Chelativorans sp. AA-79: one gene and its partners. Each later gene encodes a partner of the first gene's protein in a complex. Links are inferred from orthologs where the notes say so. Each region holds a gene or a part of one and is shown in the gene's direction. Other genes may lie near its edges.

The links.
Region 2: the proteins of accD (region 1) and PVE73_RS03710 are in contact, whole or in part, in a solved structure (PDB 8UXZ), measured with the Escherichia coli proteins. The link is inferred for Chelativorans sp. AA-79 from one-to-one orthologs.
Region 3: the proteins of accD (region 1) and accB are in contact, whole or in part, in a solved structure (PDB 8UXZ), measured with the Escherichia coli proteins. The link is inferred for Chelativorans sp. AA-79 from one-to-one orthologs.

The regions. Positions count from the first base shown.
Region 1 is NZ_CP120361.1:3,863,939-3,868,025, forward strand. What follows is about bases 1,155-4,087. They hold accD (acetyl-CoA carboxylase, carboxyltransferase subunit beta), read left to right. Parts: upstream 1,155-2,124; coding sequence 2,125-3,051; downstream 3,052-4,087. Other genes in these bases: trpA (tryptophan synthase subunit alpha), read left to right, coding at 1,234-2,076; PVE73_RS19030 (folylpolyglutamate synthase/dihydrofolate synthase family protein), read left to right, coding at 3,080-4,087. Also shown: trpB (tryptophan synthase subunit beta), read left to right, coding at 1-255; divalent-cation tolerance protein CutA, read left to right, coding at 259-588; PVE73_RS19015 (hypothetical protein), read left to right, coding at 655-936.
Region 2 is NZ_CP120361.1:723,397-727,402, forward strand. The notes cover bases 337-3,188. They hold PVE73_RS03710 (acetyl-CoA carboxylase carboxyltransferase subunit alpha), read left to right. Parts: upstream 337-1,213; coding sequence 1,214-2,164; downstream 2,165-3,188. Other genes in these bases: PVE73_RS03705 (site-specific tyrosine recombinase XerD), read left to right, coding at 337-1,118; PVE73_RS03715 (murein L,D-transpeptidase family protein), read left to right, coding at 2,392-3,188. In the rest of the region: PVE73_RS03700 (histidine kinase), read left to right, coding at 1-115; more of PVE73_RS03705, read left to right, coding at 192-336; more of PVE73_RS03715, read left to right, coding at 3,189-3,675; PVE73_RS03720 (sulfurtransferase TusA family protein), read left to right, coding at 3,690-3,914; PVE73_RS03725 (GTP-binding protein), read right to left, coding at 3,969-4,006. UniProt on the Escherichia coli protein: Component of the acetyl coenzyme A carboxylase (ACC) complex. First, biotin carboxylase catalyzes the carboxylation of biotin on its carrier protein (BCCP) and then the CO(2) group is transferred by the carboxyltransferase to acetyl-CoA to form malonyl-CoA.
Region 3 is NZ_CP120361.1:2,694,219-2,698,345, reverse strand. What follows is about bases 378-3,350. They hold accB (acetyl-CoA carboxylase biotin carboxyl carrier protein), read left to right. Parts: upstream 378-1,615; coding sequence 1,616-2,086; downstream 2,087-3,350. Other genes in these bases: accC (acetyl-CoA carboxylase biotin carboxylase subunit), read left to right, coding at 2,105-3,350; aroQ (type II 3-dehydroquinate dehydratase), read left to right, coding at 1,153-1,590; PVE73_RS13090 (DsbA family protein), read left to right, coding at 378-1,028. Also shown: PVE73_RS13095 (M48 family metalloprotease), read left to right, coding at 1-196; more of PVE73_RS13090, read left to right, coding at 270-377; more of accC, read left to right, coding at 3,351-3,448; aat (leucyl/phenylalanyl-tRNA--protein transferase), read left to right, coding at 3,464-4,075; PVE73_RS13065 (DUF2155 domain-containing protein), read right to left, coding at 4,097-4,127. UniProt on the Escherichia coli protein: This protein is a component of the acetyl coenzyme A carboxylase complex; first, biotin carboxylase catalyzes the carboxylation of the carrier protein and then the transcarboxylase transfers the carboxyl group to form malonyl-CoA.

The DNA.
Region 1 (4,087 bases):
CCGGAGCATTCCTGGCTCAAGGAGGCGGGGCGCGTGGAATATGCGCCGATCATGGACCATGAGGCGCTGGAGGCCTTCCAGCTTCTGACGCGCCTTGAAGGCATCATCCCGGCGCTGGAGCCTTCCCATGCGCTGGCCGAGGTGATGAAGCGGGCGCCGAAGATGCGCAAGGACCAGATCATCCTCATGAACCTCTCCGGCCGCGGCGACAAGGATATCTTCGCCGTGGCGAAGCATCTGAAGATGGACATTTGAGGCATGGCGCTCATCTTCATCGACGTGTGGGTGAACTGTCCCGACCGGGAAACGGCGGAGAAGATCGCCGATGCCTGCATCGGCGAGAAAGTTGCCGCCTGCGCCAACGTCTTTGCACCCATCGCGAGCCGATACCGTTGGAAGGGCGCAGTGGAGACGGCGGAGGAAGTGCCGCTGCTCCTCAAGACGCGCGCGGAGCATTTCGACGCCGTCTGCGCGGTGGTGCGCCCGCTGCATCCCTTTGAGGTGCCATCGATCACCGCGACGGAGATCTGCAATATCGACCAGCCCTATGCCGACTGGCTGCGCAAGGAGACGAGGGAGCCGGCATGACCCGCATCGCGATTCGACCATCGGCCGCGGCCCATGGTAAACTCAGGCAACCGAAGGAGCACTGAGATGGGTGAACTGCCGCTGCGCCTGGACCCGAAAACAAGGGAAGACCTTGAGCGCGAGGCGCGCTTGCAGGAAACGTCCGAGGCCGAACTGGTCGAACGGGCAGTCCGCATGTATCTCGAATTTCAGGAACATGACCGGCAGATCATGCGCGAGCGGGTCGCCGAAGCCGACAAGGGCATCTTCGTTTCCGAGGAGGCGATGCACCGGTGGGTGGGGAGTTGGGGAACGGAGAACGAACTGCCTCCTCCTGAACCGGACATTTTCCCCGCCAAACGTTCATGAAGATTGTCTTCCTGCCTTCGGCACGGCGCGATCTCGAGTGGTTTCGACGTTACTATGAAAAAGTCTTTCCAGAGGGTGCCAACAGAGCACGTGAACATTACAGCCGGGCTATGGCCGCTCTGCGGCATAATTCCGAGATTGGTCGCCCGTCCGAAAACAACGAGCATCGCGCTTATCCCGTGCTTCGCACCCCCTTCTCATTCGTCTATCGAATCGCTAACGAGCGCATAGAGATCTTGCGAGTTCGCGACGGGCGCGCAGAAGAACAACCCAGGACGGCTCGCTAGGGGCATTCCCATGACCACCACCCGCATCGACAGGCTTTTCGCCAAGCTCAAGACCGAGAACAGGCCGGCGCTCGTCACCTATTTCATGGGCGGCGATCCCGACTATGAGACGTCGCTCTCCATCATGAAGGCACTGCCCAGGGCCGGCAGCGACGTCATCGAGCTCGGCATGCCCTTCTCCGACCCGATGGCGGACGGGCCGGCGATCCAGGCGGCCGGCTTGCGCGCGCTCAAGGGCGGTCAGACGCTTTCCAAGACCCTTCAGATGGCACGGGTCTTCCGGCAAGAGAACGACCACACGCCGATCGTGATGATGGGCTATTACAATCCCATCTATATCTACGGCGTGGACCGCTTCCTCGCCGACGCGAAGGCCTCCGGCATCGACGGGCTCATCATCGTCGACCTGCCGCCGGAGATGGACGAGGAACTGTGTCTGCCGGCGCTCGAGGCGGGCATAAACTTCGTCCGGCTTGCGACGCCCACCACGGACGACAGGCGCCTGCCCAAGGTGCTCGAGAACACCTCGGGCTTCGTCTACTACGTGTCGATGACGGGCATCACCGGTTCCGCCCTGCCGGACACCTCCAAGGTCGCGGCCGCGGTGTCCCGCATCAAGAGCCACACGCCGCTTCCCGTCTGCGTCGGCTTCGGCGTGAAGACGGCGAGCCAGGCCCGCGCGATCGGGGCGGCGGCGGACGGCGTGGTGGTGGGCACGGCCATCGTCAACGCGGTGGCCAGCGTCCTCGGCCCCGACGGCAGGACGACCGCCGACCCGGCGGAGGCCGTCGCCACGCTTGTGCGCGGCCTTGCCGATGGCGTAGGCGAGGCGAGGCTTGCCACCGCCGAATAACGGACAATTTCCCCCGGAACTATGTTCGGAGAGGAAGGAGTATCTGCCATGAACTGGATCACCAACTACGTCCGGCCGAAGATCAATTCCATGCTCGGCCGCCGCGAGATGCCCGAAAACCTCTGGATCAAGGATCCGGAGACGGGCGAGATGGTCTTCCACAAGGACCTGGAGGAGAACCAGTGGGTTATCCCCTCCTCCGGCTACCACATGAAGATCTCGGCCAAGGAGCGGCTGAGACATTTCTTCGATGACGGCGCCTATGAAACGCTGGAAAATCCCAAAGTGCCGGTCGACCCGCTGAAATTCCGCGACGAGCGCCGCTATGTCGACCGCCTGCGCGATGCCAAGGCGAAGGCCGGCATCGACGACGCGGTGCTGAACGCGGTCGGCCGCGTGGAGGACCTGGAAATCCTCGCCACGGTGCAGGACTTCGCCTTCATGGGCGGTTCGCTCGGCATGGCGGCCGGCGAAGCGATCGTGCGCGGTTTCGAGACCGCCGTGGAGCGCCGTCTTCCGCTGGTCCTCTTCGCCGCCTCCGGCGGGGCGCGCATGCAGGAAGGCATCCTTTCGCTCATGCAGCTTCCGCGCACGACAGTGGCTGTGGACCGGCTCAAGGAAGCCGGCCTGCCCTATATCGTCGTATTGACCAACCCGACGACCGGCGGCGTGACGGCTTCTTACGCCATGCTGGGCGACGTGCACATCGCCGAGCCCGGCGCGCTCATCGGCTTTGCCGGTCCGCGTGTGATCGAGCAGACGATCCGTGAAAAGCTGCCCGAAGGGTTCCAGCGCGCCGAGTACCTGATGGCGCATGGCATGGTGGACATGGTCGTCTCGCGCATCGAGATGAAAGCCACGGTCGCCCGCCTGCTCAAGATCCTGCTCAAGAAGCCGCTGGAAGTCGAGGAAGACACGAACCTGCAGCTGCCTGCTCCCGACGAAGCCACCACCGAAGCTGCGGTGAATGCCTGATTCCACCGGCAAGGTTCCGAAACATCCCATGAGTGCCGCAGAGCGCGCCATCGACCGGCTGATGGCGCTCCACCCCAAAGGCTTCGACCTGTCGCTGGAGCGCATCAGCCGGCTTCTCCAGCGCCTCGGCGATCCGCACGAGCGGCTTCCGCCTGTGATCCACATCGCGGGCACCAATGGCAAGGGCTCGGCGGCGGCATTCGCGCGCGCTCTGCTCGAGGCTTCGGGCAGGACCGTCCATGTCCACACGTCGCCCCATCTGGTGAATTGGCACGAGCGCTTCCGCATGGGTACTCCCGGCGGCGGCAAGTTCGTCGAGGATGCGGTGCTGGCGGAAGCGGTGGAGCGGGTGGCGGAGGCCAATCGCGACGAACAGATCACGGTCTTCGAGATCCTCACGGCGGTCATGTTCGTGCTCTTTTCCGAGCATCCCGCGGATGCCGCCGTGGTGGAGGTGGGGCTCGGCGGCCGGTTCGACGCCACCAATGTCATTGCCCACCCGGCAGCGAGCCTGATCATGCCGATCTCGCTCGACCACGAGGCCTATCTGGGCGACCGGGTGGAGCTGATCGCGGCCGAAAAGGCGGGCATCATCAAGCCCGACTCGCCCGCCGTCATCGGCCAGCAGGAATGGGATGCCGCGCGCGACGTACTTATCGAAACGGCGGAGCGGCTCGGCGCGCCTTTCGAAGTCTACGGGCAGGACTTCATCGCGGTCGAGGAGAATGGCCGCATGGTCTACCAGGACGAGGACGGGCTCATGGACCTGCCCCTGCCCCGCCTCGTGGGCCGGCACCAGCTCGCCAACGCGGCGGCGGCCATTGCCGCCGTGAAGGCGGCCGGCTTTGCGGTGAGCGACCGGGCGGCGGAACAGGCGATGCTCAACGTCTCCTGGCCCGGCCGCATGCAACGCCTCCAGGAAGGACGCCTCGTGGCGCTCGCGCCCGAGGGCGCGGAAATCTGGGTCGACGGGGGACACAATCCCGGCGCGGGCACGGTGATCGCCGAGGCGATGGCGGAAGCGGAAGAGAAGCGC
Region 2 (4,006 bases), 3.1 Mb from region 1 along the record:
CGCGATCCTCGCGGCACTCCTCTATGCCGCCATGTATGCGCTGGCCACCTTCGTGGAGCCGAAGCGGACGGAAATGATCGTGCCTATCCCGCCGGAACGACTCGAGCAACGCTAGTCCCGATCCGTTGTCAGTTTCTTTCCATTCTGTTGCGATCATCGGCGGGACGGCTCATCAATGGCGGCGAAGGTTCATGGCGAGCGGAACGAAGATCGAAGCGTTTCTGGAGATGATGGCGGCCGAGCGCGGAGCAAGCGACAACACGCTCGCCTCCTATCGGCGCGATCTCGAAGACGCGGATGTGTTCATGACCGCGGGCGGATTGGGGCTGGCGGATGCGAGCGCAGCGGGCATCCGCGCCTATCTCGCGGATATCGCCGGGCGCGGCTTTGCTCCCACGACGCAGGCGCGGAAGCTTTCCTCCCTCAGGCAGTTCTTCAAATTCCTCTATGCGGAAGGTTTGCGCGGCGACGATCCGACAGGCGTGCTGGACAGCCCGAAGAAAGGCCGCCCGCTGCCCAAGACACTGAGCGAGGAGCAGATGCTTGCTCTTCTCGACCGGGCCGCGGAGGAGGCGCGCGCAGCGTCCGAAGGCACGCCGGAGCGCCTTGCCGCGCAGCGCCTCTCGACGCTGCTCGAGATGCTCTATGCCTCCGGCCTGCGCGTCTCGGAACTTGTGACACTGCCGCTCCGCGTCGCGCTCAGGGACGAACGGTTCTTCGCGGTTCGGGGAAAAGGGGGCAAGGAACGCATCGTGCCGCTTTCAGCCAAGGCGCGGCAAGCCGTGGCGCACTGGGTCCGGGAGCGGGCGCGGCATCCCGCCTTCGCGGAAAGCCCGTGGCTTTTCCCGGCCGCGTCCGCGAGCGGCCACCTGCCCCGCCAGGTCTTTGCGCGCGAGCTCAAGGGGCTGGCGGCGCGGGCGGGCATATCCGCCGCGAAGATCTCGCCGCACGTGCTGCGCCATGCCTTCGCAAGCCATCTTCTGCAAAACGGTGCGGATCTCAGGGCCGTCCAGCAGCTCCTAGGCCATGCGGACATCTCTACCACGCAGATCTATACCCATGTGCTCGAAAAGAGGCTGCAGGAACTGGTGCAGAAGCACCACCCGCTTGCCGACTAGCGCCATGGCCGCTATGTGAAACCACGATTTTAGCGGCGGCCTCGCCGTTTGTGCTCAAAACCGCAGTGTCTCGTGTCCGATTTTTTGGCGGGTGAATGTATAACTATCTCGATTTCGAAAAGCCGGTCGCCGATCTCGAAGGCAAGATCCTCGAACTCAAGAAGCTTACCGAAAGCGGCGAGGCCGTCGACGTTGGTGAAGAGATCGCGCGGCTCGAGCGGCGCTCCAAGGATGCCCTGCGCGACATCTACAGGGCGCTGACGCCTTGGCAGAAGGCGCAGGTGGCCCGTCACCCTGACCGGCCGCACTGCATGGACTATGTGCGCGCGCTCTTCACGGACTTCACGCCGCTCGCCGGCGACCGCGCTTTCGGCGAGGACGAGGCGGTGGTCGCCGGCTTTGCCCGCTTCCGCGGTGAATCCATCGCCGTCATAGGCCAGGAAAAAGGGAACGACACCCAGAGCCGGCTGAAGCACAATTTCGGTATGGCCCGACCGGACGGCTATCGCAAGGCCGTGCGGGTGATGGATCTTGCCGACCGTTTCGGCGTGCCGGTGGTCAGTCTCGTCGATACGGCGGGCGCCTATCCGGGCATCGATGCGGAGGAGCGGGGGCAGGCCGAGGCGATCGCGCGGTCCACGTCGAAATGCCTGGGCCTAAAGGTGCCCAATGTCGCCCTGATCATCGGCGAGGGTGGCTCGGGCGGGGCGATCGCCATCGCCACGGCCAATCTGGTCTATATGCTGGAGCATTCCATCTATTCAGTGATCTCGCCGGAGGGGGCTGCGTCCATCCTGTGGCACGATTCCACGCGCGCCAAGGACGCGGCGACCAATATGAAGATCACCGCGCAGGATCTGCTGCAACTGAAGGTGATCGACGGGATCATTCCCGAGCCCGTGGGCGGCGCGCACCGCTCGCCGGAGACGGTGATCCAGGCCGCTGGCGAGACCATCGAAAAAGGGTTCCGCGACCTGACCGAGGCTGGCGGCGACTATCGCGAACTCAGGCGGGAGAAATTCCTCGCCATCGGTCGACAGCTCTAAAGCCGCCAGCGATCGTTCCGGTCCGTCCGGGCCTCAGCCCTCACGCTTATCTCCAACAAGCAAGATTCTGTTGTTCGTCATATTCTTGCCTTGCCGCCCACTTCAAGATAAGCCGTAATGCGCCGTGGCTGGTAATGATTTGTCAAGGCTAACGGTCTTTAGTAGCGGAGATATCCGCCTCCTGCCGCCGGGAGAGGGGAATGGCGACCCAAAAACGAGACCATCGCATGAAAAGCCGTCTTGCTTGTGCTGTGCTTCTGCCGGTCTTCATCCTCGCGGGCTGCAGCGGGTCCCTGGAAGACATCGCGCCCAAGGCCGAGCGCAAGCTGCCGCAGGAAGTCACAGAGGCCATGCAGGCCAAGGGGATGAGCAAGAACTCGCCCATCATGATGCGCATCTTCAAGGAAGAGGGTGTGCTGGAGGTCTGGAAGCAGAAACGGGACGGGCGCTACGACCGCATCGCGAGCTACGACATCTGCAAGTGGTCCGGCAAGCTCGGTCCGAAATACACGGAGGGTGACCGGCAGGCGCCGGAGGGATTCTATACCGTCCGGCCGCAGCAGATGAACCCGAATTCCAGCTATCATCTCTCGTTCAACGTCGGTTTTCCGAATGCCTATGACCAGGCGAACGGTCGAACGGGCCAGCATCTGATGGTGCATGGTGCCTGTTCTTCCGCCGGCTGTTATTCCATGACCGACGAGCAGGTGGAGGAGATCTACGCCTTCGCGCGGGACGCCTTCCGCGGCGGTCAGCAGGCGTTCCAGCTCCAGGCCTTCCCCTTCCGCATGACGCCGGAAAACATGGCACGCTACCGCGACGATCCGAACTATCCCTTCTGGCAGATGCTGAAGGAAGGCTATGACCATTTCGAGATCACCAAGTCCCCGCCCAAGGTGGATGTCTGCGAACGGCGCTATGTCTTCAACCGCGTCGCGGCCGACGGCTACAGCTTCGAACCGACGCAGGCCTGTCCGCCCTCCACCCAGCCGCAGGCGCTGCTGACGGCCTATCAGGCCTATAAGAAGAAACAGGACCTCGCCGTCTCCCAGGCGGCCTGGAAGTGGAGCAAGCAGCAGCCGAAGCCCACGATCGCCGGCCTCGAGGAGGCCAAGCTCGTTGCCGACTGGAGCCGCCGCCGCGCCCGTGGCGAGAGGGTCACGCCCGAGCCGCCGTCCCTGACACCGGTGATGGTGGCGAAGCAAAAGGCACCGGAATCGGCGCCCGTCACCGCGTATGCGCCGCCCCCACGCCCGGCCCCGGCCACGCAGGCGACCGCCGCGGCCGAACAGCCGCCAGCGGAGCAGGAAGCCGCGACGGCGGCCGCAGAGGCGAACGGTGCGGTGACGGAGACGCAGATGCAAGTCGGTGCGACCCCACTCACCACCGGCTCCACACCAGCGCCGGCACCCAATCCGAATCGTCCCGCCGCTGCTGCCGCGCAACCGGAAACCGCTCCCGAGCCGGAGCAGGGCCGGATGAGCCGCCTCTGGAACATGTTCCGCAAGTGAGTTCCCAAGGACGCATGTCGGATGTTTACGACCTCAGGGGGCTCAACTGCCCCTTGCCAGTGCTGAAGGCCAAAAAGCGCCTGGCGGGCATGAAGCCCGGAGAACGCCTCTGGGTCGAAACGACGGACCCTCTGGCCGTCATCGACATTCCGGCCTTCTGCAATAATGAGAAGCACCCCCTGGTGGAGACGGAAACCGTATCCGGCGGGCACCGCTTCCTCATCGAGCGCGGTGGTTGACGTCGAGAGGCCGCACCTTGACCTCGATCAAGGTCGGAAACCGCCGCCGGCAGGTTAACGCCTGATCCCCGGGATCGAAAGCGGGTTGCGTT
Region 3 (4,127 bases), 1.2 Mb from region 1 along the record:
CCTCGCCCAGGCCTATGGGCAATTGGGGGAGATCGGGCCTGCAGAGCTCGCCACCGCCGAGGGCCATTTCCATGCCGGCGCCTATCGTGATGCGAAGATCTTCGCGACGCGTGCGCAGATGAAGCTGAAGCGCGGTTCGCCGGAATGGGTGCGCGCGCAGGACATCATCGAATTCCACGAGCCGGGCAAGAAATGATATCCTTTTTTCATCGTGTTCGTTCAGGCTGCCGGGATGAATGGGCCGCCGCAGGCTTTCAAAAGGAAAAATCATGAGGAAATTGCTTTTCGCCGCGTCCCTCGCCTCGGCGATGGTCGCCGGCGCCGCAGCGAATCAGCTCAAGGCACAGGAGCAGGTCACCGGCGAGGTGGAGCTCACCCGGCCGCAGGTCGAGGGCATCGTGCGCGAATATCTTCTTTCCAATCCAGAGATTCTGCTGGAGATGCAGTCCGCCCTCGAGGAGAAGATGAAGAATCAGCAGGCCCAGGCGAGTCAGCAGGCGATCGCCGGCTCCGCGGAGCAGATCTTCCAGAGCGCGCATGACGGCATCATCGGCAATCCCGACGGGGACGTCACCATTGTCGAATTCTTCGATTACAATTGTGGCTATTGCAAACGGGCCCTGAGCGACATGGAGGCGCTCTTGGCCAAGGACGGCAACCTGCGCTTCGTACTCAAGGAATTCCCGATCCTCGGGCCCGATTCCCATGCGGCGCACGTGGTTTCCATGGCTTTCCGCAAGCTCGCCCCGGAAAAATACGGCGAGTTCCACCGCCGTCTCCTCGGCAGCCAGGGCCGCGCCAACGAGGAGACAGCGATGCGGATCGCCACGGATCTGGGCGTTGAGGAGGCCGCGCTGCGCGAATCGATGAAGGATCCCGAAATTGAAAAGGCCTTCGCCGAAACCTATCAGCTTGCGAATACTCTGCAGATCAACGGCACGCCCTCCTATGTGGTCGGGCAGGAGGTCGTCTATGGTGCGCTTGGCCAGGATCATCTGACCGAGAAGATCGCCGCGGCCCGCCAATAAGCCGGATGTCGTGTTTCTGCCGGCGCCCTTCCCCTTGGGGAACGCGGAAAGAGCGCATTTGCGCTCTTTCCGCAGCCGCCGAAGCCGATTATAGAGGGCCGGCGAAGTACCCCCAGGGTGGATGATGGCGAAACCGGTATATGTCCTCAACGGGCCGAACCTGAACTTGCTCGGCAGGCGCGAGCCTGACATCTATGGCGGGAAAACGCTCGCCGACATCGAAGCGGATTGCCGCGGCCGCGCCGTCGACCTTGGGCTCGGGATCGAGTTCCGTCAGTCCAATCACGAGGGTGTGCTTGTCGACTGGATCCAGGAAGCGAGCGAGCATGGCTCGGGCGTCATCATCAATCCCGGCGCATATGGCCACACCTCGATCGCCCTCCATGATGCGATCCGCGCCGTCGAGCCGTTGCCGGTGATCGAGGTGCACATTTCGAACATCCACGCACGCGAGCCGTTCCGGCATAGATCCATGATCGCGCCGGCGGCGGTTGGGATGATCTGCGGCCTCGGGCCGATCGGATACGCGCTGGCGCTCGAAGCGCTGGCGGCAAGGATATAGTTCGCCGCATAGGCAAGGGGATATGATGTCGATGAAGAAGAACGGTGTGGACCAGCAGCTCATCCGCGATCTGGCGAACATCCTTGACGAGACCCGCCTGACGGAGATCGAGGTGGAAGACGGCGGAATGCGCGTCCGCGTGGCACGCCAGCCTGCCGCGGTTCAGGCTGCCGTTCCCGCCATGGCGTCAGCGCCCACCGCGGCAGCGCAATCCGCCGCCCCGGCTCCCAAGGAGGAAACGTCCTCCCAGGCCGATCTTGCCAGGAATGCCGTTCCTTCCCCCATGGTCGGCACCGCCTACCGCGCCCCGTCTCCTGACGCGGCCCCCTTTGTCGATGTGGGCCAGACGGTTGAAAAGGGCCAGACGCTGCTGATCATTGAAGCGATGAAGACGATGAACCAGATCCCCTCGCCCCGCGCCGGCACCGTGAAGGCCGTCCTGGTCGAGGACGGCCAGCCGGTGGAATATGGCGAGCCCCTGGTCGTGGTCGAATAGGCCGGGATTGAGAGCATAATGTTCCAGAAGATCCTCATCGCCAATCGCGGCGAGATCGCGCTTCGGGTGCTGCGCGCCTGCAAGGAGCTGGGCATCCAGACCGTGGCGGTACATTCCACGGCGGATGCGGACGCCATGCATGTGCGCCTTGCCGACGAAAGCGTGTGCATCGGCCCGCCCGCTTCTCGCGACAGTTACCTCAACATCCACCAGATCCTCGCCGCCTGCGAGATCACCGGTGCGGACGCGGTTCACCCCGGATACGGCTTCCTTTCGGAGAACGCGAAATTCGCCGATATCCTCGCCGCCCACAACGTGACCTTCATCGGCCCCTCGGCCGAGCACATCCGCATCATGGGCGACAAGATCGAGGCCAAGCGCACCGCGAAGCGCCTGGGCATTCCTGTGGTCCCCGGTTCCGAGGGCGCCGTGCGCGACGACCGCGAGGCGAAGCGTATCGCGGCCGGGATCGGCTATCCCGTCCTCGTCAAGGCTTCGGCCGGCGGTGGCGGACGCGGCATGAAGGTGGCACGCACCGAAGCCGACCTCTCCCATGCGCTCTCCACGGCACGCACCGAGGCGGGCGCGGCCTTTGGCGACGACGCCGTCTATATCGAGAAATATCTGGAGAAGCCCCGCCACATCGAAGTGCAGGTGATGGGCGACGGCGCCGGGAACGCCGTCCATCTGGGCGAGCGTGATTGTTCGCTGCAGCGCCGCCACCAGAAGGTCTGGGAGGAGGCGAACTCACCAGCTCTCAATGTCGAGCAGCGCACGCGCATCGGCGAGACCGTCGCCAAGGCAATGAGCGATCTCGGCTACTCCGGCGCCGGCACGGTGGAGTTCCTCTACGAGAACGGCGAGTTCTATTTCATCGAGATGAACACCCGGCTGCAGGTGGAGCATCCGGTGACGGAGGCCATCACCGGTATCGATCTGGTGCACGAGCAGATCCGCGTGGCATCCGGCGGCGGGCTCTCCGTTCGCCAGGACGACGTGCGTTTCCACGGCCACGCGATCGAGTGCCGCATCAATGCCGAGGATCCGCGAACCTTCGTTCCCTCACCCGGCACGGTCACTCACTTCCACACGCCGGGCGGGCTCGGCATCCGCGTCGATTCGGCCGTCTATTCGGGCTACAGGATCCCGCCATATTACGACAGCCTGATCGGCAAGCTCATCGTGCATGGCCGCAACCGCGTCGAATGCATGATGCGCCTGCGCCGTGCCCTTGACGAATTCGTCGTCGATGGCATCAATTCCACATTGCCGCTCTTCCGCGACCTCGTGGGGAATGTCGATGTGGCGAATGGCGATTACGACATCCATTGGCTGGAGAACTACCTCGCGCAGGACGAGTAGTTCGCGGGCGCTGCGATGACGCGTCCTCTCGCCCCCGGGTTCCATATCCCCCCGGATCTGCTTCTGCGCGCCTATGCCACCGGCGTCTTTCCCATGGCCGAGCATTCGGACGACCCGGAGGTCTTCTGGGTGCGGCCGGAAACCCGCGGCGTCATCCCGCTCGACGGGTTCCATGTGCCGCGGAGCCTGCGGAAACTGGCACGCCAGCAGCCCTTCGATATCCGCTATGATACGGATTTCGCCGGCGTGATCACCGCCTGCGCCGAACCGTCGCCGGAGCGCCCGGACACCTGGATCAACGAGCCCATCCGCGAAGCCTACACCGAGCTCTTCAAGCGAGGCCACTGCCACACAGTGGAAGCGTGGCGCGAGGGCAAGCTGCAGGGCGGGCTCTACGGGGTTTCGCTCGGCCGCGCCTTCTTCGGGGAGAGCATGTTCTCGCGCGCGCCGAACGCCTCCAAGATCTGCTTGGTGCATCTCGTCGAGCGGCTGAGGGAGCGCGGATTCCTACTCCTCGACACCCAATTCACCACGGAACACCTGAAGCGCTTCGGCGCAGTCGACGTGCCGCGCAGGCGCTACGAGCAGCTTCTGGCCGAAGCGCTGGAAGGAAGCGCCAAATTCTGAACCCGACGCGGATGCGCAGGATCAGTTCGTCTCCGGTGGAGGAACGTCCGAA